One region of the Janthinobacterium sp. GW822-FHT07H11 genome, then DNA from elsewhere that is predicted to be linked to it. Evidence: predicted binding sites of a transcription regulator. Region 1 holds the regulator's gene; the other holds the start of a gene.
The links. Region 1 encodes FliA, which starts transcription of late flagellar genes. Its sites were predicted from a motif close to CTAAAGTTTNNNNNNNNNNNGCCGNTA; they were not measured.
Positions count from the first base shown of each region.

Region 2: the regulator FliA is predicted to act here: its motif matches at 7,998-8,024, upstream of AC3RCJ_RS07395 (DUF5610 domain-containing protein).

Region 1 covers NZ_CM179507.1:5,340,434-5,356,102, forward strand. Annotated here, with positions in the region: gene AC3RCJ_RS23520 (flagellar hook assembly protein FlgD) at 1-268, opposite strand, end outside; gene flgC (flagellar basal body rod protein FlgC) at 282-683, opposite strand; gene flgB (flagellar basal body rod protein FlgB) at 686-1,126, opposite strand; gene flgA (flagellar basal body P-ring formation chaperone FlgA) at 1,318-2,013, shown strand; gene flgM (flagellar biosynthesis anti-sigma factor FlgM) at 2,125-2,433, shown strand; gene AC3RCJ_RS23545 (flagella synthesis protein FlgN) at 2,442-2,909, shown strand; gene AC3RCJ_RS23550 (acyltransferase family protein) at 2,932-3,192, opposite strand; gene AC3RCJ_RS23555 (hypothetical protein) at 3,196-4,047, opposite strand; gene AC3RCJ_RS23560 (translation initiation factor Sui1) at 4,123-4,485, opposite strand; gene motD (flagellar motor protein MotD) at 4,551-5,339, opposite strand; gene AC3RCJ_RS23570 (flagellar motor protein) at 5,345-6,091, opposite strand; gene AC3RCJ_RS23575 (RNA polymerase sigma factor FliA) at 6,073-6,804, opposite strand; gene AC3RCJ_RS23580 (MinD/ParA family ATP-binding protein) at 6,850-7,713, opposite strand; gene flhF (flagellar biosynthesis GTPase FlhF) at 7,706-9,019, opposite strand; gene flhA (flagellar biosynthesis protein FlhA) at 9,372-11,468, opposite strand; gene flhB (flagellar biosynthesis protein FlhB) at 11,465-12,658, opposite strand; gene AC3RCJ_RS23600 (fumarylacetoacetate hydrolase family protein) at 12,798-13,796, opposite strand; gene AC3RCJ_RS23605 (pseudouridine synthase) at 13,882-14,592, opposite strand; gene AC3RCJ_RS23610 (hypothetical protein) at 14,833-15,225, shown strand; gene AC3RCJ_RS23615 (S49 family peptidase) at 15,617-15,669, opposite strand, start outside.
Region 2 covers NZ_CM179507.1:1,667,198-1,682,866, forward strand. Annotated here, with positions in the region: gene AC3RCJ_RS07345 (M24 family metallopeptidase) at 1-161, shown strand, start outside; gene AC3RCJ_RS07350 (hypothetical protein) at 581-1,060, opposite strand; gene AC3RCJ_RS07355 (hypothetical protein) at 1,300-1,596, shown strand; gene AC3RCJ_RS07360 (VanZ family protein) at 1,623-2,036, opposite strand; gene AC3RCJ_RS07365 (SDR family NAD(P)-dependent oxidoreductase) at 2,597-3,361, opposite strand; gene AC3RCJ_RS07370 (TPM domain-containing protein) at 3,432-3,953, opposite strand; gene AC3RCJ_RS07375 (TPM domain-containing protein) at 3,953-4,789, opposite strand; gene AC3RCJ_RS07380 (LemA family protein) at 4,791-5,405, opposite strand; gene pyrF (orotidine-5'-phosphate decarboxylase) at 5,563-6,387, shown strand; gene sbcB (exodeoxyribonuclease I) at 6,497-7,939, opposite strand; gene AC3RCJ_RS07395 (DUF5610 domain-containing protein) at 8,096-8,710, shown strand; gene AC3RCJ_RS07400 (GGDEF domain-containing protein) at 8,743-9,708, opposite strand; gene AC3RCJ_RS07405 (HPF/RaiA family ribosome-associated protein) at 9,962-10,339, opposite strand; gene AC3RCJ_RS07410 (DUF1345 domain-containing protein) at 10,569-11,234, opposite strand; gene AC3RCJ_RS07415 (MFS transporter) at 11,275-12,546, opposite strand; gene AC3RCJ_RS07420 (CDP-6-deoxy-delta-3,4-glucoseen reductase) at 12,631-13,656, opposite strand; gene AC3RCJ_RS07425 (SDR family oxidoreductase) at 13,669-14,586, shown strand; gene AC3RCJ_RS07430 (hypothetical protein) at 14,670-14,930, shown strand; gene AC3RCJ_RS07435 (hypothetical protein) at 15,107-15,352, shown strand; gene AC3RCJ_RS07440 (hypothetical protein) at 15,595-15,669, shown strand, end outside.

The sequences.
Region 1 (15,669 bases):
CGGCCTGCTGGTAGCTGGTCTTCAGGGTTTCCAGGGTCGTATTGAGCTTGTTGACGCCCGTCACCGTCGACAACTGGGCCAGCTGGCTGGTCAGCTGCGCATTGTCCAGCGGATTCATCGGGTCCTGGTTTTGCAGCTGGGTCACCAGCAGGGTCAGGAATTTGTTCGTTTCCTCTTCGACGCTGCCCTTGGCGGCCGTCGTCTTCTTCGGATTCATTGTCGCCATCAGGTCGGTGACGGTGGCGCTGTTGGTATCGATGGTTGCCATAATGAGTGCGGCCTTATTGGCCGAGCGTGAGGGTTTTCAGGAGCAGCGACTTGGCCGCGTTCATGGTTTCCACGTTCGTCTGGTACGAGCGCGAAGCGGACAGCATGTTGACCATTTCATCGACCGTATTCACGTTGGGCATGGTGACGTAGCCCTTCTCGTCGGCCAGCGGGTTCTTCGGGTCGTACACCAGCTTCATCGGCGAAGGGTCGTCGATCACCTTTTGCACCTTGACGGCCGTGGCGCCATTGGCCATCGGCACGGCTTCGAACACCACCTGCTTGGCGCGGTAGGCTTCACCGCTGGCACTGGTGGCGCTGTCCGCGTTGGCCAGGTTGCTGGCGACCGTGTTCAGGCGCTGCGCCTGGGCACTCATGGCAGAACCGGAAACATTGAAAATATTAAATAGCGACATGATTATTGTCCTCCCTGGATGGCCGTGAGCATGCCCTTGATCTGCGCATTGAGCAGGGTGATGCTGGTCTCGTAGCGGATGGAGTTGTCGGCAAATGCATTGCGTTCGAGATCCATGTCGACCGTATTGCCGTCGACGGCGCCCTGGGCCGGCGCGCGGTACAGCAGCGGCGTGCCGTCGGCCAGCGTTTCGACCTTGCCGCCGGCCGCGCCAGCCGTGCCCTTGCCGGCCAGGTGCTGCGGCGCCGTGCCCCTCAAGGCGGGCGGCGTGCCGTCGTTGCGCGCCAGCGCCCCCTTCAGGGCACTGGCGAAATCGATGTCGCGCGCCTTGTAGTTGGGCGTGTCGGCATTGGCGATATTCGAGGCGAGCAATTCCTGGCGCGTCGAGCGCAAGCTGAGCGCCGTCTCGTTGAAGCGCATGTAATCGTCGAGTTTCCCTATCATGTCAGGCTCCGGAAAGATCTGCCACTGGCGCCCGAGATGGCGGAAGGATGGCGATATAGTGATGACAGGAAACATAGTAAGGTCCCCGCCCGCAAGGCCATCGCCGGATCAGACCGCACTTTTACCCCCTAATCGGCGCTTCGAATGGGGCGCTGCGGACTATCATGGCACCATTCCAGAGGCCTATCACCATGAAAACTCCGCTCACATTCCTACTCGTTCTGGCCAGCCTGCCACCGCTGGCCCAGGCACAGACCGCCGGGCGCCAGACGCCGGAAGCGTTGCGGCAAAGCGTGGAACAATTTCTGCAGGTACAAAGCGTTGGCTTGCCCGGCAAGGTCACCGTCACCGTCGGCGCCGTCGACCCGCGCCTGAACCTGGCCGCCTGCCCGGCGCCACAGGCGTTCATGGCGCCCGGCAGCCGGGCCTGGGGCAAGACCACCGTGGGCGTGCGCTGCACCGCTCCGGCGAACTGGACTATCTATGTGCAAGCCAATGTGGCCGTCGTCGGCGACTACGTGGCCAGCGCCGTGCCGCTGGCGCAGGGACAGGCCATCGATGCCGGCCAGCTGGTGACCATGCAGGGCGACCTGGCAGCCTTGCCTGCTGGCATAGCCACCGACATGGCCCAGGTGGTGGGTGCCAGCACGAATATTTCCTTGCCTCCCGGCACGCCGATGCGCCTCGATACGCTGCGCCGCAAGCCGGTGGTAATGCAGGGCCAGCTGGTGCGCGTCGTTTCCAGTGGCAACGGTTTCCAGGTAGCATCAGAAGGACGCGCCATCGGCAGCGCCGGCGATGGCCAGACGGTGCAGGTACGCACGCAGAGCGGCCAGCAGATCAGCGGCGTGGCGCGCGCGGGAGGCATGGTGGAGGTGGCGTTCTAAACGCGGATGGACAGCGATATTGTGGCCTGGCACACTAAAGTTTCGCGACAAGGTGCCGATAATGACACATATCCCGGAGTTTTTTGACTTCGACCAGACGAGGATCACGTTGTGAAAATTACCGACACCACCATTAAAAGCAATCCCGGCCTGCCGGTAGCGCCCGCGACCACCTCGGGCGCCCGCAATGCCGAGAAAGCGCAGGCAACGCCGACGACGTCGGACAATGTACGCCTGTCCCCCCAAGGACAGGCATTAGCGGCCAGTGCAACTGCCGGCAGCGGCGCCGTGTTCGACACGAAAAAAGTCGAACGCATCAAGCTCGCGATCGCCGACGGCCAGTTCCAGGTCAATTCTGAAAAAGTGGCGGACGGTCTCCTGGACACAGTCAAGGACTTGCTGCACTCACGAAATAGATAGGTTTCCTCATGCAATCAGTGACTCCGTTTTCCAGCCTGCGCGACGAGCAACAGCTCATGACCACATTGCTGGCATTGATGAAAGAAGAACAGCTGCATCTGGTTGCGGCCGACATCGATGCAATCACGGAGCTCACCGCGCGCAAGACGGCGCTGGTAGGACAATTGAGCCAGCTGGCGGCGCAGCGCCACCAGGCACTGGCGGCAGCCGGCTTCACGGCCGCCGAAGCGGGCATGGAAGACTGGCTGGCCGCGGCCCACGAGCCGCAGGCGGCGCCGCTGTGGAAAGCCCTGCTCGACGCCACGCGCCAGGCCAAGGAACAGAACCGTTTGAACAGCTTGCTCGTCAACAAGCACATGCTGCACACCCAGGGCGCGCTGAACGCCATGCGCCCCACCGCCCAGAGCGGCAACTTCTACGGCCCCAGCGGCCAGCCCACCAGCAATGCCGTGAACCGGCGCGTCGTCATCGGCTGAGTCCCGGCGCGGCAGCGCGAAACTACGTCAATTGTTGCAATCCATTAACATGCATGGGCGCGGGCGAGGCGCCAGCGGCCCACGGCCGCAGCAATTGCCAGCCGATCAGGTAGCCGCTGAGGACGAAGAACAGGTCCACGCCCATCCAGCCGTAGGCGACAAAGGGCCCGGGCAGGCGCACGCCATAGCTTTCCAGGTGATACAGCATGATCCAGGCGATGGCCAGCGCGCGCAGGAAATCGAGGCCCGGCAGGCGCACGCCGCCGGCAGCGGCCAGCGTCAAAGGTCAGCCATGCGCGGCACGCCCCGCATGCTGGCGGAATTTCGCCGCGATGGCCTGTCCCCTGGCTGCGGCGGCGGCCTGCTGCGCCGGCGTCAGCTCGTCGCGCAGCCAGTGCCAGTACTCATCCTGGTAGGGATTGGTGCTGCCGGGCGCCAGGGTGTCGTCGTAGACGAGGCGCAGGGCCAGCAGGTAGCCATACGCCTGCGGCGCGTCTTTCTGCACCACCTCGCCATCGCGCAAGTAGGCCATCATCAGGGTCGATACGCTGCTCAGCTCGGCGTCATCCGCCTGCGCCGTCAGCTGGGCGATGGCTTGCCGCTTCCACGCCTGCACCAGCGGGTCGTCGGGACGGTTGCGCAGCGCGCTGCGGTCGCCGAACGGGCCTTCCGACAGGAACAGGGTGGCGGCGCCCGGCACGCCCGCCTTCGCGGCGCTGGCCAGATAGCCGAGGCGGTCCTCGCGCTGGCGCTGCGTCAGGCCCGCGCACAGCTGCTGGTGGGCGATTTTTTCTTCCGCCGTCATCTCGCGGCCCAGTTCGAATTCCAGCCCCGGCAGCCGGCTTTCGCGCTGGAAGACGATGCAGTCATCAAGCAGATTGTAGGCGGCAAACGCATCTTCCGGCCTGCCGCTGGCGGCCAGGCGTTCCAGCTGCTGCGCCAGGGTGACGGGGGCGGCGGCGGCCGGCACGGGGGCGGCATCGATATTGAAATACGCCGCCAGGCTGCGCCCTTGCGCGGCGGCAGGCGCCCCGACGGGCGGCGGCGCGGCGGTGCCGTCGCCGGAGGCGGGCCAGTACGCCAGCGCCAGCGCCGCAGCGACGGCCGCAATGGCAATACCGGTGAGTTTGACATCCATGATGGCGTGGCGAGATGGGGCTGGAACCGCACGTTACCACACGCGCCTGCCGCTGTGCCGCACGCGCGGAAAAAATCAGCCGCCGGCCTTTTTCGGCTGGTGGCCCAGCTTGAGCAGCGCGGCCAGGATGGCATCGACATGGTCGCCCTGCACTTCGATCACGCCATCCTTGACGGTGCCGCCGGAACCGCATTGCGTGCGCAGCTGCTTGCCCAGCAGGGCCAGCGCGATGGCGTCCAGCGGCAAGCCCTTGACCACGGTGACGCTCTTGCCGCCGCGGCCCTTGGTCTGGCGCGACACGCGCACCGCGCCGTCGCCGGCGGGCGCCGCTTTCGCTTGCGCCTTGCACGCGCATTGCGCCAGCGGCTGGCGGCACGCGGGGCACATGCGGCCCGTTTCGGTGGAATACACAAGGCCGCCCTGGGAACTGCTTTTCATGATGGAGAGATAAAAAGGGAAAGGCCGCGATTGTACCAAGCAATGCCGGGGCCAGACCCCGCCAGTCAGTTTGCCGGCGCGGGCGGCGCGGCGGGCGGCGGCGTCGGCACTTCCGTCACCGTTTCCGGAATGCCCGACAGGATCGTCACGGCGACGCGGCGGTTGCGCGCGCGCCCCTCCGGCGTGGCGTTGGGCGCGACGGGGATATTGTCGGCGTGGCCGACGGCCGTCAGGCGCGACGCCTGCACGCCGCTGGCGATGAACAGGCGCACCACGGCGCTGGCGCGCGCGGCAGACAGCTCCCAGTTCGAGGCGAAGTTCGAATTGCTGATCGGCTGGACGTCCGTATGCCCTTCCACCTGCACGTCGTGCGTGTCGTCCTTGAGCAGCACGGCCACGGCGCGCAGGGCCTGGTCCGACTCCATCGTCAGGCCGGCCGCGCCCGGATCGAACAGCACGCTGGCGTTGATTTCGACGCTCACGCCGCGGCTCGTCTGCGTCACGCGCACCTTGCCCTCCTTGACCAGCGGCGCCAGGGTGGATGTGAGGTCCTGCGCCAGGCGCGTCATGTGCTCGCGCTCGCGGCGGATGGCTTCCGTGCGGCGCTTCAGGGCGGGGTTCGGCAAGGCAATGGCTTGCGGCGCTTCCATGATGATGGGCGGCGCGCCCTTTTCCAGGCTGAATGCCTGGCCGATGGCGCTCTGGAAGACGCGGTACTTGCCCTCGTTGACTTGCGAAATCGCATACATGACGACGAAAAACGCGAACAGCAGGGTGATGAAGTCGGCGTACGAGATCAGCCAGCGGTCCTGGTTGTCCGGGTCTTCGTCATACTTCCTGCGCGCGCGCCGCATCATGCTCAGTGCTCGTGCAGCAGGCTCGATACGCGCTCTTCGATGATGCGCGTATGGTCGCCGGTGGCGATGTCGTACAGGACCGCGGCCGTGATTTCATACTGCACCACGCGGCGCGAGACGATGGCCTTGAGTTTATTGGCCACCGGCAGGAACAGCAGGTTGGCCAGGCCCACGCCATAGATCGTCGAAACGAAGGCCACGGCGATGCCGCCGCCCAGTTTACTGGGGTCGGTGAGGTTTTCCATGACGTGTATCAAGCCCAGCACGGCGCCCAGGATGCCGATGGTGGGCGAATAGCCGGCCGCCGACTCCCACACCTTGACGGCCTGGCGCTCGGCCATCTCGTAGGCGGAGATTTCCACGTCGAGCAGCTGGCGCAGCTTGTCGGGCGCGATGCCGTCGACAATCATTCTCAGTCCCTTCGCGCTGAAGCGGTCGGCCGTGTTTTCCATCAGGCGCTCGAGCGCCAGCGGGCCGTCGCGGCGCGCCGTCAGGCTCCAGGCGCCGATGTCGCGCGCCAGCGCGGCGCGCGTGTCGGGCGGCGGCAGGAAGACCCAGCGCAGCATTTCCAGGCCGCGGACAAAAGTACGCAGCCGCGTCTGCAGCAGCACGGCGCCGAAGGTGCCGACGATGACGATGGCGAAGGCGGCCGGCTGCAGCAGGGAGGCCATCTTGCCGCCCTCGAGTGCCTGGCCGACCAGGAGGCCCGCCAGCGCCAGCGCCAGCCCGATTACGCTGGACCAGTCCACGCCTGCTCCCTCAAGGTTGCGCGCAGGCGCGCGACGGCCTGGGTATGCAGCTGCGAGACGCGCGATTCGGAAACGCCCATCACCGCGCCGATCTCCTTCAGGTTCAGCTCTTCTTCGTAGTACAGGCCCATGAGTATTTTCTCGCGTGGCGGCAGCGCATCGATGGCATCGATCACGGACTGCCGGAAATCGGTATCGAGCAGGGAACGCAAGGGGTCGCTGTCTTCATCCACGCAATGGCGGTCGAGGAAGCTGTCATTGCCGTCCGGGTCATGAAAATCTTCGTAGTACACCAGCTGGTGGCCGCCGCCCTCGCCCAGCATTTCCTGGTAATCGGACAGCGACATCTTGAGCAGCTTGGCCACTTCCGACTCCGTCGGCGGGTGGCCCAGGCGCTGCTGCAGGGTGCTCATCGCCTCTTCGATCTTGCGCATGTTCTGGCGCATGCTGCGCGGCAGCCAGTCGCTGGTGCGCAGTTCGTCGAGCATGGCGCCGCGGATGCGCAGCACGGCATAGGTCTCGAACTGCGCGCCATGCGTTTCTTCGTAGCGCGTGATGGCATCGAGCAGGCCGATCATGCCGGCCTGGATCAGGTCATCGACCTCGACCGAAGGCGGCAATTTCGCCTTCATATGGTGCGCCAGACGCTTCACCAGCGGAATGTGCTCCGTCAGCAAATAGTCCTTGTTCGATTTCCCTTTGACCGTGTACATAGGCTGCTTGTTATCTTATCTGCTTATCGTGTGCTGATGATGAATTCAGGCGCTGAAATGGTGTGCACTCCCCGTCTGATACAAGGTGCTGCCCAGCACGGGCGCCGCCGAACGCACCAGCCGCTCGGCCAGTCCGCGAAACGCCACCGATGCGCCCGCCAGCGGGAAGGCATCGACCACGCTGCGCCCCAGCCGCGCCGCGCGGTGCAGGTACTCGTCGGCCGGCACGGACCCCATCGAGGTCAGTTTCACGGCCAGGTAGCGGCTTGCCGCCTGTGCCATATTATCGTATACCACTTTTGCCTCGGATTCGGAAGCGCCGGTAACAAGAATTCCAAACGGGCGCCGTCCCAGTTCCTGGTTCAGGCGCTTGATCAGGCAATACGCCGCCTTGATCGAGGTGGCGCTATTGGACACCTGCACCACGATGTCGGCCGAGGCCATCAGCGGCACGGGAAAGCAGGCGCCCTGCTCGGCCACGACGCCGTCGACCAGCACGATGCCGCTCTGGCGCGCCATGACCTCGAAGGTCTTGGCCAGGCGCCGCGATTCATCCTCGCCCGCGTAATCGACGCTATCCATCAGATAGTTGCGCGCGCCCAGGTGGGTCACGCCGAAGCCCTGCGGCACCTGGTGGATCACCTGGTTCAGGCCGCACTGCTGGCGCGCCACGTCGAGCAGGCTGGCGCCGTGCGCCAGGCCCAGGCGCGCGGCGACGCCCTCGCTGCCGCCGCTGGCGTCCACCAGCAGCACTTCATTGCCCGCATGCGCGAGCGACGCGCCCAGGTTGACCAGCATGGCGCCCTTGTCATCCTGCGGCGTGGCCGACAAAAAAGTCATCACGCGCGGCTGCGGCCCGGCCAGCATGCGGCGCAGGCCCTCGGCCTGGTCGAAATCGAAATTAGCCAAGATGCACCCCGCGCGCTTCGTTGTTGCGGGCGGCCGCCTGCGCCATCAGCAGCGGCAGTTCGGCGTCGGAAAACTGGGTCGCCGCCGTATCGCGCTTGAGCTTGAAGGCGCGGTCGATCAGGTAGGCGCGGTCGGCCAGGTGCAGGTCTTCCGGCACGCGCTGGCCGTTCGACACATAGAACAGGTTGAGCTTCTGGCGGATCACCACGTCGAGCACATTGCCGATCGACGCCGCTTCATCGAGCTTGGTCATGATGCAGCCGGCCAGGCCGCTGCCCTGGTAGGCGCGCACCACTTCGTTCAGGGTTTCCTGCGTCGCCGTGGAATTGAGGCACAGCAGGCGCTTGACGTCGGCGCCGGCGCCCGACAGCATGGCCACCTGCTCCGTCACCATCTGGTCGCGCTGGCTCACGCCCACCGTATCGATCAGCACCGTGTGCTTGTTTTTCAATTCCTTCAGGGCGATGCGCAAGTCCGCCTCGTCCTTCACCGAATGCACCATCACGCCGAGGATCTTGCCATAGATGCGCAGCTGTTCGTGCGCGCCGATACGGTAGGCGTCGGTGGTGATCAGGGCCAGCTTTTCCGGGCCGTGGCGCATCACGCAGCGCGCCGCCAGCTTGGCCGTGCTGGTGGTCTTGCCGACGCCGGTCGGGCCGACCAGGGCGAACACGCCGCCCTGCTCCAGCATGGCGTCTTCATTGGCCACCGTGTTCAGGTTACGGCTGAGGACAGTCTTGATCCAGCGCATGCTTTGCGCGCCGTCCAGGCCGGCGGGCAGCTTGTCGATCAGGTAGCGCGCCAGGCTGGCCGAGAAACCGGCTGCCAGCATTTCGCGCAGCACGACGGCCTTCTGCGGCTCGCGCTGCTGCGTCGAGCCCCACGAGATTTCCGCCAACTGGGTTTCCATCATGCCGCGCATGGCGCGGATTTCATTCATCATGCCGCTCATCTCGGCGGCGGCATTCTCTTTGACGTGCGCCAGGGCGCTGGCCATCATCTGCTGCATGCGGGCCATGTCCACTGGCTCGGACGCTGCGTGGCGCGGCGCGGCGGGGCGCTGGGCCGGCGCGGCAGGACGCTGCGGCACGGCGAATTGCGTCTGCAACTGCGGGCGCGGCTGGGCCATTTCGGAGGCGGCCGGCGGCGATGCCAGCGAGGCGGCATCGTCATTGGCCAGCGCGAGGATCTCCACCACGCCATCGGCCTGGCGGTTCGACAGGATCACGGCATCGGGACCGAGCGCCTCGCGCACCTTGCGCAGCGCATCGCGCGACGACGCGCCGGTAAATTTCTTCACATTCATGACCGGCCTCCCAAGGCGGGGGTGGCGCAATATTGGCTGAATTGTGTGACCATCATCGACTCCTGTTGCGTGAGCGCTGTCTTCCACATGGAACACAGATCACTCGGACAGTTTCCATTATTAGCGATGCTTGCTGGAAATGATCGAAGGAACAGGACGGGAAAGTCCCCGTTATTCAGTTTGCCGGCAGGAAATTGATGTTTATTTGACCAAAAGCAAGGGCTGGGGTCAGTCCCCCACTAACGCTAACGACATCTGGGGTCAGACGGGGACGCCGAGTCCCCCTCGCACCTTGGCGATGACCTTCATGTTGGCGGTGTGGAGGGTCTGACCCCGGCATTAACTATGTCCACTACTGCGCGCCCACCAGCGCCGTGACGCGGATCGTCTTGGTTTCCGGCACTTCCGCATGCGACAGCACTTTGAGCTGCGGCAAGGCGCGGCGCAGGAAACGCGACAGCAGGGCGCGCAGCGGGGCCGGCACCAGCAGCACCGGCGTCAGGCCCAGCGCTTCCTGCTGCTGCGCGGCCAGGCCAGCCTGCTGGGCGATGGTGTCGGCCAGGCCAGGCTCGATGCCCGCGCCGTCGCCGCCGGCGCCCAGCGCCTGCATCAGCAGGCGTTCCAGGCGGTTGTCCAGGGTCATCACGGACAGCTCGGCCGCGCCGGGGAACAGTTGCTGCACGATGGCGCGGCCCAGGGCCACGCGCACCAGCGCCGTCAGGTCGTTGGCATCCTGCGTATGCACGGTATGTTCGGCCAGGGTTTCGATGATGGTGCGCATGTCGCGGATGTGCACGCCTTCCATGAGCAGGTTCTGCAGCACTTTCTGCAAGGTCGACAGCGACAGCATCTTCGGCACCAGGTCTTCCACCAGGCGCGGCGCATCCTTGCCCAGGTGGTCGAGCAGGGATTGCACCTCGGCCCGGCCCAGCAGCTCCGACGCATGCGACGTGATCAGGTGATTCAGGTGCGTGGCGACCACCGTGCCCGCATCGACCACCGTGTAGCCCATCGATTGCGCCTGGTCGCGCAGGCTGGCCTCGATCCAGGTGGCCGGCAGGCCGAACGCGGGGTCGCTGGTGGCCACGCCAGGCAGGCTGCCGCTGGCCATGCCGGGATTAATCGCCAGGAACTGGCCATTGAACGCCTCGCCCGTGCCCACTTCCACGCCCTTGAGCGTGATGCGGTAGGCCGACGGCTTCAATTCCAGGTTGTCGCGGATATGCACGGGCGGCGCCAGGAAGCCCACTTCCTGCGCGAATTTCTTGCGGATGCCTTTGATACGCTTGAGCAATTCACCGCCCTGGCTCTTGTCGACCAGGGGAATCAGACGGTAGCCCACTTCCAGGCCCAGGGTGTCGACAGGCATGATGTCTTGCCAGCTGGCTTCTTCCTGCTCAGGCGCCATGGTGGCTTGCGGCACCTCGGCCGGCTTCTCGGCCGCCTCCTTCGCTTGTGCGCGCTTCTTGCTGATCAGGTAGGCGCAGCCGGCCAGCAGCGACGCCAGCAGGATGAAGACCATGTTCGGCATGCCGGGAATCAGGCCCATGCCGCCGATGATGCCGGCAGTAATATACAGTACTTGCGGTTTCGCAAACAATTGCCCCACCAGCTGGGTGCCGATGTCCTGTTCGCTGGCCACGCGCGAGACGACGATACCGGCCGCCGTGGAAATGATCAGCGAAGGAATCTGCGCCACCAGGCCGTCACCGATGGCCAGCAGCGTGTAGTTCTTCAAGGCATCGGCAAAGCCCATGTCGTGCTGGATCAGGCCCACCAGCAAGCCGCCCACGATGTTAATCACGGTGACCATGATGCCGGCGATGGCATCGCCGCGCACGTATTTGCTGGCACCGTCCATGGCGCCGTAGAATTCCGCTTCCTGCGCCACTTCCGTGCGGCGGCGGCGCGCTTCGTCCTCGCCGACCAGGCCCGCGTTCAGGTCGGCATCGATGGCCATCTGCTTGCCCGGCATGGCGTCCAGCGCGAAGCGGGCGCCCACCTCGGCGATACGGCCCGCACCCTTGGTGACGACGGTAAAGTTGATGATGGTCAAGATGATGAACACCACGATACCGACCGTGTAATTGCCGCCAATCAAGAAGTGACCGAAGGCTTCGATCACCTTGCCGGCCGCGTCGGCGCCCGTATGGCCTTCCGTCAGCACCACGCGCGTGGAGGCCACGTTCAGCGACAGGCGCAGCATGGTCGACACCAGCAGGATGGTCGGAAAGGCCATGAAGTCGAGCGGCTTGACCGTGTACAGCGCCGTCAGCAGCACGATGATGGACAGCGCAATATTAAAGCTGAAGAAAATGTCGAGGATGAAGGCCGGCAGCGGCAGCACCATCATCGCCAGCAGCATGATGATGATGACCGGCGCGGCGATGCCCTTGCTGGCGTTGCCTTTCAATCCGCTGAGCCAGGCTGGCATGGTCAGGCCGTTCATGGTGTGCTTCCTTTATTCTTGTTTGCCGCGTCCGCCGCGGCTTTGGTCTGCGATGCGGGGTCGAGCGGGTCGAGCTCGGGCGGCACGTCGAGTTTCTTCGGCTTGTCCGGGCGCTGGCCATGGCCGCTGCCGTAGCTGCGCAGCTGGAACACATAGGCCAGCACTTCGGCCACGGCGCCGTACAGCGCCTCGGGAATTTCATCGCCGATGTCCGTGTGCTGGTACAGCGCGCGCGCCAGCGCCGGCGCTTCCAGGATGGCGACCTTGTGTTCGCCGGCCAGTTCGCGGATCTTCGCCGCCACCTCGTCGATGCCCTTGGCCACCACCTGCGGCGCGCCGCGCGAATTCTCGCCATACTTGAGCGCCACCGCGTAGTGCGTCGGATTCGTCACCACCACGTCGGCGGTCGGCACGTCGGCCATCATGCGGCGGCGCGACATCTCGTGCTGCATCTGGCGGATCTTTTGCTTGATCTGCGGATTGCCGTCCGATTCCTTGGCTTCCTGCTTGACTTCCTGCAGGGTCATTTTCATCTTGTTGGCGTAGTGCCACATCTGGTACGGACCATCGATGGCGGCGATCAGGCCCAGCGCGCCGACGATGATCAAGAAGGCGCTGATCAGCAGGCTGATCAGGTGAGCCGAGCCGGCGCGCAGCGATTCCACGGACAGGCCCAGCACCGCGTCCTTGTGATGCTGCATGACCATCCAGGCGACGATGCCGACGACGATGGTCTTGGCGATGGCCTTGAGCAATTCCACCAGCGCATTCTTCGACACCATATTGCCCAGGCCGCGAATCGGGTTGAGCTTGCCAAAATTGGGGGTAAATGCCTTGGAGCTGAACAGCCAGCCGCCCACCAGCAGCGGCGACGCCAGCGCGACGACCATGATGGCCACCGCATACGGCAGGCAGGTCAGCAAGACCGAGCCCACGTCGTAGCCGATGCGCAGCATCATCGCATCGGGATTGAGTATCTGTTCCCGGTCCAGCGACAGCCCGGACACCATGACGGCCGTCAGCCGGCGCACGATGGCGTCGCCGGCAAACCACAGGCAGCAGCCGGACGCCATCAGCACCGTGAACGTCGCCACTTCGCGCGATCGCGGAACGTCGCCTTCCTCACGCGCCTGCTCGAGGCGCTTCGGTGACGCGGCTTCGGTCTTTTCTGCGTCGCTGTCTTCCGACATCAATCAACTCCGGTGAAGTCCCGCGGCCTGGCTAGGCGCAATACGGACTGGGCATGACGCATTATCGGTTCAAGCGGGCGCGCGCCATCGGCGGAACAGGGGGGCAAATCCCCTGTATTTCCTTTACTCTCCAGTAACCTTAGCGGGACTTGCGCGCCTCGGCCTGTTTCACAGTCTGTTCTATCGCGCCAAACAGCGACTTGCCGTCATCGCCCAGCATTTCCAAACGAACAACATCACCAAACAGCAAATACGGCGTGCTGGCGACGCCATCGGCGATCATCTCCTGGTTACGTCGCTCAACGATGCTGGAAAATCCCTTCTTGACTTCCTTGTTGGCGATACCGCCCGCACTCACCACGCTGCCGGCGCGGGCCTGGCGCGTGCGGCACAGGTGGGCCAGCAACTGCGGATAATTGAAGGCCATGTCGGCGCCGGCGTGGGGCTGGCCCGTCAACTTGCCGTTCAGGCTGCAACGCACGGCGTAATGCACCTTGCCGCCGCGCCAGGCGTCGCCCAGTTCGTCGGGCGTGATGGCGACAGGGGAGCAGGCCATGGCCGGTTTCGCCTGCAAAAAACCGTAGCCGCCGGCCTGCTCGTCGGGCGCCAGCCTGCGCAGGGTGACGTCATTGACCAGCATCAACAGCTTGATGTTCAGGTGCGCCTGGTCCGGCGTGGCGCCCATGGCCACGTCGTCCGTGATGGCGGCGATGCCGGCCTCGTAGTCGATGCCCCACTGCTCGTGCGCCAGGCTGATGTCGTCGTGGGCGCCCAGGAAGTCGTCGCTGGCGCCCTGGTACATCAGCGGCGCCTCGCGCAGCTTGGCGGGCGCCTCCAGGCCGGCGGCCTTGCAGGCGCGCTCGATCTGCTGCAGGTAGGCTGCGCCGGCCACGCGCAGGCTGCTGCGTGGCAAGGGCGCCATGCAGTGCGCGGGGTCGAAGTCAAAGGCGCGATGGCCACGGCCGCTGTTGATGGTCTGGTACAGCAAGTCCAGCTGCGGGGAAATGAAACTCCAGTCGTCGAGCGCCTTTTGCAGGGTGGGGGCGATGCCGTCGGCCAGGTGGGCCGTTTTCAGGTCGCGCGAGACAACGGCCAGCTGGCCGTCGCGCGTGCCGTCCTTCAGTGTAGCTAATTTCATGTACGGAAAACTTCGTCAAATGCAGGCAGTGGAGGCCAAATACGCAAAAAAGCCGGGAAAACCCGGCTTCGGCGCTCAGGAGGAGTTATGCCAGGAGGGCGATCTGCTCCGGGGTCAGGTAGCACCACTCGCCTTCGGCGATGCCCAGCGACTCCAGGGTCAGGCTGCCGATGGCGGAACGGTGCAGCCCGCTGCAATGGTTGCCGGCGGCGGCCAGCATGCGCTTGACCTGATGGTATTTACCTTGCTCGAGCACGATTTCCAGCTGGAATTCCCCGCGCTTGACGCAAACGAGGGCCGCCAGCGGTGCGGGCTCGTCATGCAATTGCACGCCGGCCAGCAGCAGCGCCACCAGTTCATCGGTCACCGGCTCTTGCGTGGTGGCCTGGTAAATCTTCGGAACGTGCCGCTTCGGCGACGATTGTGCGTGGATAAATGCACCATCGTCGGACATCAGCAACATGCCGGTCGTGTCGTGGTCGAGCCGGCCGACGGGTTGCACTTCGCGCCAGCTGAACTGTTCCGGCAGCAGGGTCAGCACGCCGGGGTGGTGGCTCGGTTTGCGCGAACATTCGAAGTTGGCGGGCTTGTGCAGGGCCAGGTACAGGCGCTCGCGGTAGGCCCACTCTTCTTCGAAGACGTGCAATACCAGGCCTTCGGTCTCGACGGTAGTGCGGTAATTGGTCTGGGTCACGCCATCGATGACGACGTCGCCATCGTCGATGAGGGAACGGCAATATTTGCGGGTGCCAAAGCCCTGCGATTGCAGGATGCGGTCTAGGGATAATTTACTCATGGGCGTGACTTTAACAGATGCGGCTAGCCAGGTGAAGACGCCGCATGCGGCGCCGGCGCGGCGCCCGATGCAGATGCGCGACAAAATACAATGCCTGTTTTCAGCACGAACGGTTGGTTCCTTTGAGATATGTCAAGCGCTCGGAATATTGCATTGTTAGACTGAAACTTCGTTAGGAATCCGCCTAACGTACTTTAGGAATAATGGCAGTAACCACCCACGACCTCACAAGGACATCGTATGCAGCACATCGACACCATTGCCTTACAAGGCAGCATCGACGAGATGCGCACCCGTATCGCCATCGAACAGAGCGCGATGCATAAAGTCAAACTGGGCGTGGCCCGCTGGCGCGGCGACTTGCCGGCGCTTGGTGCGGACGCGCCGGCCACGCAAGCGCCGGCCTGCGCCGCCAGCCAGGTCCGCTGGCATGCCGAGGCGCAATGCCATTTCATGTGCTGGCTGGCGGATGGCGGCTTTGCCCGTGAAGACGAGGACGTGGAAATGCCGGGCCTGCCTGCGCTTGCGCAGCAAACGGTCGCGGCGCAAGCCATGCCAAAGGAGACGACAGCGCAGGCGAAGCCATCCGCCACCCCGATCTTGCCTGCGCATTGCAACGACTGCCCCGCCTGAATGAAGGCTGAACCGCGCCAGACATGCCTGGTTCCCGCATGCCTGGCACTTCTTCCCTCGCGTCGCGTCATGCCGGGCGGCCGCGTGGCGGCGGCAGGACATCGACGCACACGATGCGCCAAAAGGGAACGGCGGCATTGCGCCGCCGTTCCCAAGCCCCATCGGGACTTTAGTGAGGAATGTAAATTCACTCAAAACCGCATCTGCGATACGGCGAGTAGTTCCAGGACCTGCCCATCAAGTTAGTACTGACAACATAGTAGATATATCGCCCCTCCTTGAAAAGAACTACCCTTCCACTATAGCCCAAGCGGGTCGATTTTCAAGGCAAATCACCATCTTATTGAAAATCATTCTCGATTGGCTTGCCAAGTTATTACGAGAGATATCTTCAACGCAATGCCGGCTGTGCCTGCTGCACGGCCGCCTTCATGGCCCCCGCGC
Region 2 (15,669 bases), 2.7 Mb from region 1:
GGGGCATGGCGCTGGCATTCCACCCCAGCTTGCCCGGCAGCATGGTGGAAGACACTTTCCTGCTGGACGGCAATCAATTGCACAATCTGACCCATGACCCGGCCTGGCCCTCGGCCGTGGTGCAGGGGCGCAGGCGCCCGCTGACCCTGGCACTGGATTAGCGTGGATTAGCGTGGATTAGCACAGTAGCCATCCCATCTGAGCGCAGTAGCCATCCCATCCGCCCCTCTGGCGAGGCCCCAAAGGCCAGGCACGGCATGCGACGCGCCAGCGGCGGCTCCGGACCACTGCCTCCAGCCACTGCGGACACTGCGCTCGCTACCTCCGTGGGGAGCTCCGTGCCATGTCCGCAGGCCGGCCCGGCCAGCATGACGCGGGCGTTGCCATGGCCCTTGGCGTGCGGCCGTCACTGCGTCACTGCGTCACTGCGGTACGCCGCGAACCAGGCCGGGTGGACCAGGCTGGCCCGCCGCACCGGGCATGGCGGCATGGTGCGCAGCACGACCGCCTGGCACGCGGTCCGGAGAGTCTCGGACCGGCGCCCGCCGTCACTGCCGCCGGCCGACGCCAGTAGTTGCCATCAATACTTCTGCATCACGCCTTTCTGCACGCTGACCCGGTCGCCGATCTGGAACGCGGGCTGGCTGTTCTGGACGAAGGTGCGCGTCGTGCCATCATCCAGGCGCAAGGTCACGCGGTAGATGACATTCGCCGAAGTGCTGCCCGCCGTGCCCGAGGTGCCCGCCTGCATGTCGCCCGTGCCTTGATCCATGCTGCGCGGTACGGCCTCTATCGATTGCACGGTGGCCGAGCTGATGTTCAGGCTGGCCTGGCCTGTGTCGCTGCTCATGGTGCTGCTCATGTTGCTACTCATGTTGGCATTCGTCTCGCTGCTGGCCGCGGTACTGGCCGGCATGGCGCTTTGCGGCGTGGTGCCCGCAGGCGCGGCATAGTTTTCACCGCTACTGCTGCGGGCCAGGCTGTTGCTGTCCGTGGAGTGGCAGGCGGCGAGCAATGCACACATCAGGCCCGCCAACAGCAGGGTTTTTTTTGAGTTCATCTTGGTCTCCTCATGGTCGAACACTAGGGGCAAACGATAGGGGCAAGCGCGGGGGGGACTGCGCACCGGCATGCGGCAACTACTGCATGTAAGAGCACGGCGGGCAGAGGATGTTCGCCGCCTGTCATGGCCCATTGAGCTATATCAAGCAGCTCAATTCTTGTGCTTGGTATAAGTAGATGCTTGCAGAAAACATTCCGTGCGCTCGCACGTTTCCTCACTGTTAAACAGGAGAAAAAATGTCATCAGGCCCTACCGAAAAAGTGATCGACGAATTGGTGTGCGCCGTCTTTGGCAGTACGCACGATGCGCGCGCGCGCCATGTGCTGGGCCAGGCCTTGCATGGCCTGGTGCGGCTGGCACGATCGGAGCAGTTGCTGGAGATGCAGCGCGATGCGGCGCGCGCCATGGGGGCCGGCAGCCGGCGCGAGATGCGCGCGCTGTTGCGGCGCATGGGCATGCGCGGCGGCCGCGAGGCGCCGGGACAGGGCCAGTTGCCGCTGGAGTTGCTTGGCAGCGAAAACGACCGGGCTTGACCGCCGTTGCGCCGCCGGCTGCGCGTCTATTGCGCCGTTCTGCCCAGGGCGGCGGCGGTCATCCTGGGCCAGAGGAAATACAAGGGCAGCACCACCGCCACGGCGGCCGTGATGTCGACCAGCCAGTCGCTCACGGCGCCATGGCGGTAGGGCAGGAAACTCTGGATGCCTTCATCGAGCGCGCCCATCGCCGCCACCATCAGCAGCGACAGCAGTGCGCGGCGGGCCATGCCGCCGCGTGTGCCGCTGAACAGGATCAAGGTCAGCACGCCGTAGCCAAACGAGTGCAGCACCCCTCCCGATGCATACTGGCCGACATCGGCGCGCACGCCGGGTATGTCGCCGATCAATATCACCAGCAGGTACAGCAGCAGTGCCGTGCGGTAGCGCAGGCGTTCGTATCGTTCGGAGAAGCACAGTTGGAGCAGGGCGGCGGGCATGGTCGGCAAGATCGTATCAAAGTAGGCAAAGAGGCAACCATAACATGTTGCGCACCGGGCGCACATGTTACTGCGCAATACGGATGGCCGGGACAAAAAAAGGCCCGCTGGAGAGCGGGCCAAAAACCCAAAAGGGTTCAAGAGTGATGCAATCTGCCTGTGTCGTGGCCACGCCGGGCCTTCGCCGCGCAGCGGGCCACGCCACAGTGCTGAAACGGAGTGGTGCGCCGGATGCGGCACACCGGTCTGTAGTCACGCATATCGGTTGCGTGTACTGCAGATGAAGCAAGTATAGGGGGCGAACATGACCGGCCTATGACACGGCGCAACATATTTGGGCGCAGCGTGAAAAACCGGTGCAATCACGGCGGGCATGGCCGGAACAGGAGGCGCGCCCAGGCGCAGGATAAAAAAAAGCCCGCTGGTGAAAGCGGGCTTAAAACTATTTTCTTGGAGGAGAATAGTGGAGACAGGTGCATTATGCTGCGTCGCACGATATGTGTCTAATGGTATTTTCAGATATCTATTATTGATTTTTGATATAACTCGAATGCGGCCGGCTATTCTTTCACGGGCACCGTGTAGTTGAGCGCCATGCGCCCGCCATCGACATAGATGGTCTGGCCCGTCATGTAGCTGGCGTCGTCGCTGGCCAGGAAGGCGGCGATGCCGGCCACTTCTTCCGGTTCGCCGCAGCGGCCCAGCGGCGTGCGCGACAAAATCGTGTGGCGCGCCTGCGGGCTCGACAACACCGCCTGCCTGGCCAGTTCCGTCAGGATGGTGCCAGGGCCGATGCCGTTGACGCGCACGCCGTGTGGCGCCAGGTTCAGGGCCATGACCTTGGTCAGCTGGTTGATGGCGCCTTTCGATACCACGTAGGGCACCTGGTTCGGAATGGCCAGCTCCGCATTCACGCTGGACATATTGATGATGCAGCCGCTGCCGCGCTTGACCATCTCGCGCGCCACGGCCTGGCCGCACAGGAACATCGATTTCAGGTTGATGCGCATGACGCGGTCGAAATCGTCTTCGCACACGTCGAGGAAATCGGCCGCGTGCGTCACGCCCGCATTGTTGACGAGGATATCGATATGGCCGAAGCGGGCCAGGGTTTCCTTCAGCATGGCGTCGACGTCCGCCTTCTGGCTGACGTCGGCGCAAAAGAAGTGCGCCTGCGGGCCGAGGGCGGCGGCCGCCTGCGCGCCTTCTTCCTTGATGTCGACCAGCATCACTTGCGCGCCCTCGGCGATCAGGCGGCTGGCGCAGGCCAGGCCGATGCCTTGCGTGGCGCCCGTGACGATGGCGGTTTTATCGGTCAGTCTCATGTTTTCTCCTCGGCGGGTGGGGGCGCCGCCATGCTGCGGGGCCATGGCGGATTTTAATCCCTGAACGCCATCAGAGGAGGATCGGTTCGTTTGGCAACTGGTTGCCGCGCGTGCCATCGGCCGGGAAGTGGCTTTGCAGCAAATCGTTCAGTTGCGCCAGGGCCTGCAAGGTGCTGTCATGGAAATTGCCGTCGGCAAAACCCGCCGTCATGGTGCGGCACACGGCTTGCCATTGCGCCGGCGTGACGCGCCGCCCCGCATTGCGGTCGGCCACGATATCGACCTGGTGCTCGGCCAGATTGATATAGATCAGCACGCCCACGTTGTCTTCCGTATCCCATACGCCATACTGGGCGAACAGTTCGCGCGCCCGCTCGCGGTTGCTCACGCCTTGATAGGCCATGCCCGGCGTCAGGGCCGCCTCGACGATCAGGCGCACTTCCGCCTGGTGTTTCTTTTCGCCGTCGGCAATCGCCGTTTCGATGGCTTTCAGTGTGCGTTCCGGAAACGCCTGGCGCGCCGTCGCCGGCGTGCCCCGCAAATGTTTCAGGGCGCGTCCGCAGCGTTGTCCGAATGTCAGTTGTTTCGTCATTACCAATCTCCCGAGGCGCCGCCGCCGTCAAAACCGCCGCCGCCGCCACCGAAACCACCGCCGCCACCGCCACCGCCAAATCCGCCGCCGCCGCCGAAGCCTCCTCCGCCACCGCGGTTGTTGAGTGCCTGGCTGAGGATGCTGCCCAGCACGACGCCCGTGGCGCCGCTGGACCAGTTGCTGCCGCGCTGCAGGCGCGTGGGGCCGCCGCGCGAGCGGAACAGGGTCAGCACGACGAGAAAGCCGAAGAACAGCAGCGGCAGCCAGAAGCTCAGGCCGCCCGCTTCCACGGTGGCCGGCGCTTTCTGCTGTGCGGGAGCGGGGAACTGCTCCTGGTTCAGCAAGGTGGCAATCGCCCCCACGCCAGCCACCAGGCCGCCGTAATAGTCGTTTTGCTTGAAATGCGGGGCGATCACGTCCTGCAGGATGCGTTTCGACTGCGCATCCGTCAGCACGCCCTGCACGCCGCGGCCCGCCTCGATGCGCAGGCGGCGCAACGCCGAGGGATTGTCCTTCGCCACCATCAGCAGCACGCCGTCGTCGACGCCCTTGCGGCCCAGCTTCCAGGCATCCGTCACGCGGATGCTGTATTGCTCGATGGCTTCCGGTTCCGTGCTCTTGACCAGCAGCACGGCGATCTGGCTGCCCGTCCTGGCTTCATAGTCGGCCAGCACGGCTTCCAGCGACGCTTTCTGCTTGGCATCGAGCATGGCGGCGTTGTCCGTCACGCGCGCGGCCAGCGGCGGCACGGGCTGCAAGCCCTGCGCGCCGGCCGGCGGCATCGTCCACAGCAGCAGGGCCGTCGCCAGCGCCGCGAGGTAGGACCAGGCTTTCATCTTATTTGCCGAAGTTGACGGTCGGCGCGGTCGAGATGGCTTTTTCGTTTTCCACCGTGAACGAGGGCTTGACCTTGTAGCCGAAGACCATGGCCGTCAGGTTGTTCGGGAAGCTGCGCGCATGCACGTTGTAATCCTGCACGGCGGCAATGTAGCGCTGGCGCGCCACGGTGATGCGGTTTTCCGTGCCTTCGAGCTGCGACTGCAGGTCGCGGAAGCTGGTGTCGGCCTTCAGGTCAGGATATTTCTCGGACACCACCATCAGGCGCGACAGGGCCGACGACAGCTGCCCCTGCACTTGCTGGAACTTTTCAAACGCGGCCGGGTCGTTCAGCACCTCGGGCGTGATCTGGAAACTGGTGGCGGCGGCGCGCGCCTTGGTTACCGCTTCCAGCGTTTCCTTTTCATGCGTCGCATAGCCCTTGACGGTGTTCACCAGGTTGGGGATCAGGTCGGCGCGGCGCTGGTACTGGTTGACCACTTCGCCCCAGGCGGCCTTGGTGGCTTCGTCCTTGCTCTGGAAATCGTTGTAGCCGCAGCCCGTCAGGATGCCGGCCAGGACGGTGACGCTCAGGGCCAGGCGCAGCCATTTGGTGAATTGATTGGTGATTTGCATGATGGGTTCCGTGCAGAGTAAAAGGGATGAGGCAAATATACCTGAAACGGCCCGCCATGTCGGTTTAATAAGCGCGGGCGGCTATCCGTGGCCGCCTTGCCGTGCCCGCGCCGCGTTACAATACGGGGTTTGCAACTGAATATAGAGAAGGTGTGCCGTGAATTTCATCAATAAATTATCCGCCGCATGGACGGCCAATAATTCCCTGCTGTGCGTGGGACTGGACCCCGACCTGGCGAAACTGCCGGCCGAACTGCGCGACTTGCCTGATGGAATCACCACCTTTTGCACGCGCATCATCGACGCCACGGCCGACCTGGCCTGCGCCTTCAAGCCGCAGATCGCCTACTTTGCCGCGCTGGGCGCGGAACAGCAGCTGGAAGACATTTGCCGCTACGTGCGCGAAAACTATCCGCACATCCCGCTGATCCTCGACGCGAAGCGGGGCGACATCGGCGCCACGGCCACGCAATACGCGCGCGAAGCGTTCGAGCGCTACGGCGCCGACGCCGTCACCGTCAATCCGTACATGGGCGAGGATTCGCTCGACCCCTACCTGGCGTGGGCGGACCGCGGCGTGATCATCCTGTGCCGCACCTCGAACCCGGGCGGCTCGGACCTGCAATTCCTGAATACGGACGGCGAACCGCTGTACCAGCGCGTGGCGCGCCTGGTGGCCGGGAAATGGAACAAGAACGGCCAGTGCGCGCTCGTCGTCGGCGCCACCTTCCCTGAAGAACTGGCGCAGGTGCGCGCCATCGTCGGCGACATGCCGCTGCTGGTGCCAGGCATCGGCGCCCAGGGCGGAGATATTGCCGCCACCGTCGGCGCGGGCCAGACGGCGAACGGCATGGGCATGATGATCAGCTCCTCGCGCGCCATCATCTACGCCACGCCGCAGGACGGCGAAGACTGGGCCGACGCGGCGCGCCGCGTGGCCATCGAGACGCGCGATGCGATCAATCAGCACCGTGCAGCGTAGGTCGGATTAGCGGCGACGCCGCGTAATCCGACAACACCAGTAACGTCAACAATGTTGTCGGATTACGCGGGGCCTTGCCCCGCTAATCCGACCTACCCAGCCTGGTCCTTCAGTCGCGCATGGGCGCCACCATCTCCGCATAATCGTAGAGTTCGCCAAGAATCTCTTCCCCCCGCTCATCGACCGATTCCGACAGCACGTCGATTTCCGTAAACAGCATTTCGATGGTGCGGGCGCCGCCGTCGCCGTCGAACAATCGGGCGGCGCGGTGCTGTTCCCAGCGCAGGCTTTCCGCTTCGCTCAGGGTTTGCGGGAAATTGCGGGCGCGGTAGCGGAACAGCAGTTCCTGCAGGCGCTCGTCGGCAAATGAGGGGCGGGCCGTGGCCAGCCTGGCCGGCGTGTCGCGGCGCAGCGATTCGAGCAGGCGGCGGTCGTCGTTGCTGACGAAACCATTGTACAAATCCTCATCCACGTCCAGCGCGGTGCTCGCGCCCGGGCGCTGGAACACTTCGGCCCAGATGGCGTCCATGTTCGGCGCCGCGGCCGCCAGCTGCGCGTTGGCGCGCGCCGCCTCCACGTCGATGCCCCACTGCGCTGCCATGGCCGGCGACAGGGTCTTTAAATTGCCCACCAGCATGGGTGACTTGTTCAAATGCACGCTTTTCACGGGCAGGCGCGTCATGCCTTCAGGCATGGCGTCGTTGCGCGTAAACAGGCGCGTGCGGATGGTGTCGGCGTCCAGGGTGAACAGTTCGCGCGGGTCGTAGGCGCAATCCCAGACGAGGATTTCATTTTTATTGCTCGGGTGGCTGGCCAGCGGCCAGACGATGCCCAGGCAACCGCGTTCAGCCGGGAACATGCCCGATACGTGCAGGAAGGGCTGGCGCTCGCTGGCGGCCAGGTGCATGCCCATCTCGCTGGCGACCCTGTCCTTCTTGTGCAGGGCCAGGCAAAACTCGAACAGTTTCGGCTGTTTCTGTTTGATCAGGCGGGCCAGGGCGATGGTGGCGCGCACGTCGGACAGCGCATCGTGCGCCGCTTCGTGCACCAGGCCATTGGCCTTGCTCAGGTGTTCCAGTTTAAAGCTGGTCTGGCCATCGTCGCGCTTCGGCCATTGCATGCCTTCCGGGCGCAGCGCGTGCGTCATGCGCACCACGTCGAGGATGTCCCAGCGGCCGCAATGGTTTTTCCATTCGCGCGCGTACGGATCGATCAGGTTGCGCCAGAACAGGAAACGCGTGACTTCATCGTCGAAACGGATGGTGTTGTAGCCCACGCCGATGGTGCCCGGTTCCGAAAAGGCCGCTTCGATGGTGGCGGCGAACTGGTGCTCGGGCACGCCCAGCTGCAAACACTGCTGCGGCGTGATGCCCGTGATCAGGCACGATTGCGGGTCTGGCAGGAAATCATTGGCAGGCTGGCAATACAGCATGATGGGTTCGCCGATCTCGTTGAGTTCGGCATCGGTGCGGATGGCGGCGAACTGGGCCGGTCGGTCGCGGCGCGGCTGGGCGCCAAAGGTTTCGTAATCGTGCCAGAGAAAAGTTGTCATTGATGATAGGTGCTTAATGTTCGTGTAGTGGCTGTCCGGCCTGCTTAAAAAGTCGCCGCTTCAGTTTTCAGAATACCTGCCGATACTCTAGGGGAGGATCGGCGTTGCTGCGATTCTCGCATGGTGTCATACATTGCCCGTTCAAGGAGGCCTATCGTGTCAATTCCCATCGCCGCTGGCGGCAATTCCGCCCCTTCCGTGAGCTCCGTCAGTAGCGGCGCCGCCAATAGTGTTGCCAACAAGGACGACAAGGTCCAGCAGGGCGGCGCTGCCCAGATGAGCGTCAACGACAAATCGCGGCTGCAACTGAACGCGGCCATCCTGCAGGCATCGCTGAATGTCTCGCTCAGTTCACAGAACGATCCGCTGGCGCTGGTCTACAAATCGGCCATCACCGGCATCAACGAGGCGCTGCAGGCGGACTTTGGCGACAATGCCGTGCAAAACGCGGCCGCGCAGGACAATAGCGCGGAAGCGACGGCGAGCCGCATTGTATCGCTGTCGACGGGGTTTTTTGAAGCCTTCAAGCAGCAAAATCCCGGCATGGACAATGATGCCGCGCTGGAAAAATTCATGAGCACCATCAGTGGCGGCATGGAAAAGGGATTTACGGAAGCGCGCGACATCTTGAAAGGCTTGAATGTGCTGCAGGGCGATATCGCCGGCAATATCGACAAGACCTATGCGCTGGTGCAGAAGGGCTATGCCGATTTCGTGGCGGCCCACAGCAGCAAGCCGGCCGAGGCGCCAGCCGATGGCAAGGCGGCCTGAAACCGGCGCCTGGCAGGGCAGTCAGGCATTCCTCAGGTACTGACCCGGTTGCGGCCGGCTGCCTTGGCGCGGTACAGGGCGGCATCGGCGGCGGCGATCAAGCCGTGCTCATCCTGTCCGGGCGCCAGGCTGGCCACGCCGAAGGAACCCGTGATGTGCGGCAGCGCGCTGCGCATGTCGTTGAAGATGACGGCTTGCTGCATGCGTTCGCACAGCCGTTCGGCCACCAGCATGGCCACTTTTTCGCTCGTGTCGGGCAAAATCACCATCATTTCCTCGCCGCCATAGCGCACCGCAAAGTCCGTGGGCCGCAGGGCCGCGCCCAGCACCTGCGCCGCGACGCGCAAGGCCTGGTCGCCGGCCTGGTGGCCGTGCGTATCGTTGAAGCGCTTGAAGTGGTCGAGATCGATCATCACCAGCGACAGCGGCGCGCTGCCGCCATGCGCCGTGACGATCATGTTCGGCAGCAGATCGGTCAGCCAGGCGCGGTTGTACAAGCCCGTCAGGCTGTCGACCATCGACAGCTGGCGGTAGAATTCGCCCAGTTTCTGGCGCCGGCGCAGCAGGGCATTCGCGGCGCGGATGCGGAAGGACAGCAAGCGCAGCAGGTTGCGCGCCAGGCCGTTGGACTGGTCGATCAATTCCCACACGAGGGCGGCATCGATCACCAGCAAGTCGGTTTCTTCGAGGGCGGAAATGGCGGCCAGGTTGCTCGCTTCGTCGAGCACCGATTGCTCGCCCACGCTTTCGCCGGGCAAGACCTTGCTGACGGTACCGTCATCCATGCCCGTGTGGGTGTCGGCGGCCACGGCCAGCGAACCGCGCAGCACGATGTACAGGCTGGCGCCGCGCGTGTCGGCAATGGCTTCGCCCGCTTCCAGGCGCATGACGGGACAGGGCGCCAGCATGGCTGCCGTCCGGCTGTCCGCAGCATCGCTAAATAGCTGTAAATCGCCGATGTTGCAGCCTGAAGCACCGAAGTTGCCGATCTGTTCCACAGTCATACTTTCAAAAATCCGGCGCGCGCAAGCAGCGGGCCAGTATCTTCATGATAGCGTAAAGCGGTCTTGACTGTAACGGCAAAGGCTTGCCGGAGGTCACTTTCTGTGAGAAATACGACAATTATTTCGTTGTCGCGTCAATAAGATTGAATGCTTGTCGCTTTGCCTGCATCGGGTGCGGCAGAAAAGCCGGCCCAGAAATGCAAAGGCAGCCTTGATCGGCTGCCAGTGTCTCTGGAAAACGGGTGGATTACTCGGCGGTTTCTTCCGCTTCGGCCGTATCGATCACGGCATTCTTGCCGGTGGCGTGGCGCTTGCTGTCCTGCAGGCGGCCCAGGGCGCTATCGATGGCGCGTTTCAGCTTGTCGGTGGCGCCGGCAACGGATTGATGCACGGTGGCGTTCTGTTCGGTCACGGCAATCGGTTGATAGCCAGCAACGCGTGCTTCCATGACGCAGCGGATATCGTCGGCGCCGCCTTTCGGGCCATTCGTGTCGCTGATGTGGACTTCGATGCGGGTCAGGTTGTCGCGGAAGCGGTTCAGTGCGCTTTCAAGTACGGATTGCACATGTTCGTTCAGTCCAGCGGTGTTGGCGATGGTGCTGTCGGTATGAATATTGATTTGCATATGCTTACTCCTGTCAATTCAAAAAAAACCCATCACAGGTGCCGCTCGCGGCAACGGCGAAACCCGCTGCCAGGGCGCGTCGGCGCCTGCTTCCTGCCTCGTGCACTCAATCTCTGTGCATGACTTATCTTACTCCAGTTTCCACAATTTCAAGGGGTCTGCACGATTAAGATGGGCTTAACCCTACACGCAGGTCAAGTTTCCCTATGGAATTCTTTTTCCCTGCCGCTTATCCATTGATCAGTCCGGCAGCGATATTGATGGACAGCCCCAGCACGACCAGGTTGAAGAAAAAGCTCAGCACGGATTGCCCCAGCACGATCTGCCGCATCAGGCGCGTCTGCACGGCAACGTCTGACGTTTGCACGGCCACGGCGATGGTGAAGGCGAAATACAGGAAATCCCAGTAGTCGGGGTTTTGTTCGTCGTCGGGAAACTTCAGGGGGCGTAGCGTGGGGTCGGCCTGGTAATACAGGTGGGCGTAATGGAAGCAGAACAGGGTGCCGACGAGAAACCAGGAGCCGACCAGGGTCAGGATCGTCAAGCCGTAGTGCAGTACGCGCTCGTCCGGCGTCATGTCCTTCATGGCCGACAGTTGCGAGACGATGGCGACCAGGCTCATCACGGACGCCACCGACAGGGCCGACAGGACGGTGGTTGCCCGCTCGTCCTGGCGCGCGGCCATCGCCTTGACCTTGTGATGGTTGGCACGCATCATCATCCAGGCCATGGTGGCCAGGTAGAACCAGACGGCGACGTTCCACGCCGTCAGCAAACGCGTCATCTGTTGCCAGGACGGCGGCAGCAGCAGCCCGGCCGCCACGCCGATGGCCGTGGCCATGCTCAGGTGGGGTCGGCTGCGGATGAAGCTGTGAAGGGGGAGCGTGATTTTCATGGTGCCAGGAAACGTCAATGGGAATAGCGCATCTTAGCCCTTAAGTTGCCGTCGCGGTGGCGGCCCTGGCCGCCGTTTCCTTGGCATGGTGGGGAAAGCGGTCCATGCGCGACAGGACGGGGAACAGCACGGCCCAGATACCCGTCACGGCCAGCGTGGCGGCGCCGCCGAAGAGCACGGCGCGCACCAGGCCGAACCAGCCGGCCGTCAGGCCCGATTCGAACTCGCCCAGTTCGTTCGAGGCGCCGATGAAGACGGCATTCACGGCGCTGACCCGGCCGCGGATGGCGTCGGGCGTCTCGAACTGCACCAGCAGGTGGCGGATGTAGACGCTGACCATGTCGCCGGCGCCCATCAGGAACAGCGCCGCCAGCGCCAGCGGAAAATGGCTGGTGCTGCCCAGTACCAGGGTGCCCAGGCCGAAGACGGCCACGCCGCCGAACATCCAGGCGCCCACGCGGCGCGTGATGGGGAAGAAGGCCAGCGCGATCGAGCACAGGGCGGCCCCGGCGCCGGGCGCCGTGCGCAGCAGGCCCAGGCCGCCGGGGCCGGTGTGCAGCACGTCATGCGCCAGCGCCGGTAGCAGGGCCGTGGCGCCGCCGAACAGCACGGCGAACAGGTCCAGCGAAATGGCGCCCAGCACGATGGGTTTCGACCAGACGAAGCGCAAGCCTTCGAGCAGGGTGTGCCAGCTGACGGGCTCGCGCTTGATCACTTGCGGCGCCGGCGTGGTGGCGCGCATCAGCAGCACGGACAGCACCAGCAGCGCCGACGAGGCCAGGTACACGACCTTGGGGCCGAAGTAGTACAGCAGGCCGCCCACGGTAGGACCCAGGATGATGGCGACGTGCGAGCTCGACGAGCTGAGCGCGACGGCGCGGCTGAAGTGTTGCGTCGGCACCATGTTCACCAGCACGGCCTGCGTGGCCGGCATCATGAAGGCGCGCGCGCTGCCGAACAGCACCAGCACGGCAAACACGGGCCAGACGATGGAAAGATTGCTTAACGTAAATCCCAGCAAGGCCAGCGCGCACGCCAGCTGGGCCGCCAGGCACCAGGCGATGATGTTGCGGCGGTTATGGCGGTCGGCCGCGTGGCCGGCGGGCAGGATCAGCAGCAAAAAGGGGGCGAATTGCGCCAGGCCGATCAGGCCCAGGTCGAACAGGCTGCCCGTGATCTGGTACACCTGCCAGCCGATGGCCACGCTTTGCATCTGCACGGCCACGGTGCCCAGCACGCGGGCCGACAGGTAACAGGCGAAATTGCGGTGGCGCAAGAGACTGAAGCCGTTGCCGGCGGAGGCGAGAGACATGACATTTCCAGGGAGCAGCGGGGTGGCAGGGAGGCAAACGCAGCGGAGGCCGCCACAGCAGCGCCCGCTGTCTGGATGGGGCGCTTACTGGGCCAGGTCGGCTTCGGTGGTGAAGGCGTCCGCGTAGAACTCGTCTTCGGGCAGGCCGCATTGCTGCACGAAATCGCGCCTGGCCGAATCGACCATCACGGGCGCGCCGCAGGCATACACCTGGTGGCCGGACAGGTCGGGCAGGTCGGCGATGACGGCCTGGTGCACGAAGCCCGTGCGGCCGCTCCAGGCGTCTTCCGGCAGGGCATCCGAAACGACGGGCACATAGGTGAACTGCGGCAAGTCGGCGGCCCACTGGCGGCACAGCGCGTCCATGTACAGGTCGTGCGGGCGGCGGCCGCCCCAGTACAGGGTGATCGGGCGCGCCGACTGTTCGTGGAGCATGTGCTCGACGATGGCTTTCAAGGGGGCGAAGCCCGTGCCCGAGGCCAGCAGCACGACGGGCTTGTCGCTGTCCTCGCGCAGGAAGAAGGTGCCCATCGGGCCTTCGAAGCGCAGGATGTCGCGCTCCTTCAGCGTCGTAAATACCTGGTCGGTGAACAGGCCGCCGGGCAGGTGGCGGATGTGCAGGGTCACGGGGCCGCCGTCCTGCGGCGCATTGGCCATGCTGTACGAGCGGCGCTTGCCATCGCGCAGCATGAATTCGATATACTGTCCGGCGCGGTAGTTCAGGCGCTCGCTGGCGGGCAGCTGCAGGGTCAGCACGACGACGTCGGGGGCGACTTTGTCGATCGTGGTCACGCGCGACGGCATTTTCTTGATCGGGTAGTCGCTGCTGCCCGCCACTTCGCGCGCCTCGATGACGAGGTCGGCACTGGCCGTGGCGCAGCAGAACAGGGAAAAGCCGGCCGCTTCCTCGTCCGGCGTCAGGGCGCGCTGCTGGTGCGCCTTGTGCTGGACCGTGCCGGCCACGATCTTGCCCTTGCAGGAGCCGCAGGCGCCATTCTTGCAGCCATACGGCAAGCCCACGCCGGCGCGGATGGCCGCCGCCAGCACGGTTTCGTCCGCTTCGCAGCTGAATTGGTGGCCGCTGGGCTGAACAGTAACTTGAAAAGTCATACAATCCTTGAGATGAAAAATATGTTAATGCACTCTTTGCGCAAGCCGGTGGGCCTGCCGCGCCTGCTGATCCTCGGCTGCGGCGATGTCGGCATGCGGCTGCTGCCCCTGCTGCGCGCGCGCTTTCGCGTCTTTGCCGTCACCAGCCAGCCAGGCCGCCGCGCGGAACTGCGCGCGGCCGGCGCCGTGCCCATCGTGGCCGACCTCGACGACCGCGCCAGCCTGCGGCGGCTGGCCGGACTGGCGCCCTACGTGGTGCACCTGGCGCCGCCCCAGTCGGCGGGCTTGCTGGACCGGCGCACGCGCCATCTGGCCGCCATTTTACCCGAGCATGCGCGCCTGGTGTATGTGAGCACCAGCGGCGTGTACGGCGATTGCGGCGGCGCCAGGATAGCCGAAACGCGGACTGTGGCGCCCAGCAATGCGCGCGCCCGGCGTCGCGTGGACGCCGAGCAAGTCTTGCGCGCCTGGAGCGCGCGCAGCCAGGGGCGCCTGGCCATCCTGCGCGTGCCTGGCATCTACGCGGACGACCGCCTGCCCCTGAAGCGCCTGCGCGAGGGCACGCCGGCGCTGGCGGCCGGCGACGACGTGTACACCAACCACATCCACGCCGATGACCTGGCGCGCCTCATCGAGCGCGCGCTGTGGCGGGCCAGGCCCGGTCGCGTGTACCACGCCAGCGACGACAGCGAACTGAAAATGGCCGAGTATTTCGATGCCGTCGCCGACGCCTTCAAGCTGCCGCGTCCGCCGCGCCTGCCGCGCGAAGAGTTGCAAAAAGTGGTCACGCCGATGCTGCTGTCGTTCATGTCCGAGTCGCGCCGCATGGACAATGGCCGCATCAAGCGCGAGCTGGGCGCGCGCCTGCGCTACCCGCGCGTGGCCGATGCATTGCAATCGTTGCCAGACGACAAGGCCGGCTTCAGTTAAAATGGCCGGTTATTTCCGCATATTTCAGCGGCCGGCGCGCCTCGCGCCCGCCCGCCGCGCATGACTCATTAAAGGATTACTCCATGACCACCCTGACATACGAAGAATATCTGGACGAGGTCACGACCGTTCTCACCGAGCTGTATGACCTTGAAGACGAAGCGGCCATCAAGCTGGTGGTCGGCGCCCAGGATGCCGAATTCTTTGTCCCGCACGACGCCCACGAAGCGATGCGTACCATGGAGCAGGCGAAGAAGGATGCCGTGACCCTGTTCGAGCGCAAGCAGAACCGCCAGCAGACGCAGGAAAAGCAGCAGCAACGGGTGCGCCAGAAGAAGGTGTAGGCGGAAGGGCGTGGCTGGCGTGGCCCGCATGGCGCGCGACTGCCCGTTCCGATTGATGCAGCGCAAACGGGTCATGATGGCCTGGCGATATGGTGAGCAATGTCGTCACGCCTTTCGGAAAGTTAAGGCTGGCTGGGCTGTAGGCGCGACGAATGCCCGGCCGTCAGGAGCATGCGATGCATCACATTACCCATCCCAGCAAGGAACAGGTGCGCGCCTATATGCGGCGCCGCGAGCATGCGGTGCAACCGCCGCCGCCGCCCCACGAGATCCGCCGGCAACTGGCCTGGCGCCGCCTCGACGCCATGCCGCCCAGCGTGGCCGCGCAGGGCTGGCAATTATCCGCCGACATGACACGCCTCGGTGCGCTGATGCTCATAGTCTGGCTGATGCGCAGCGGTGTTGCTCATCGTAAAAATTGATGACTTGCAGCAAATTTTTCCATTTTGAGTTATCCTCTAGCACATTCCAAGTGCGTCAATTCTCTTCAATTATCACAATTTTGCTTTAAGTTACGCAAAAATCAACAATAGCGTGTATTATATTGTTTGCGGGAATTAAACCGCATAAGTGATGGCGATTTTTAGTGTGTTTACCCTGAATTATTGCAAACGAGACTTTGGTGTTTTATTTTGCATTAATACAACAAGTACGGATTTTGATCATGTCTCTCAAACAAATTACCTCTTTGCCCACCTACAACCCGAATCGCGTCCTCGATGCGATCATCGACAAGCTG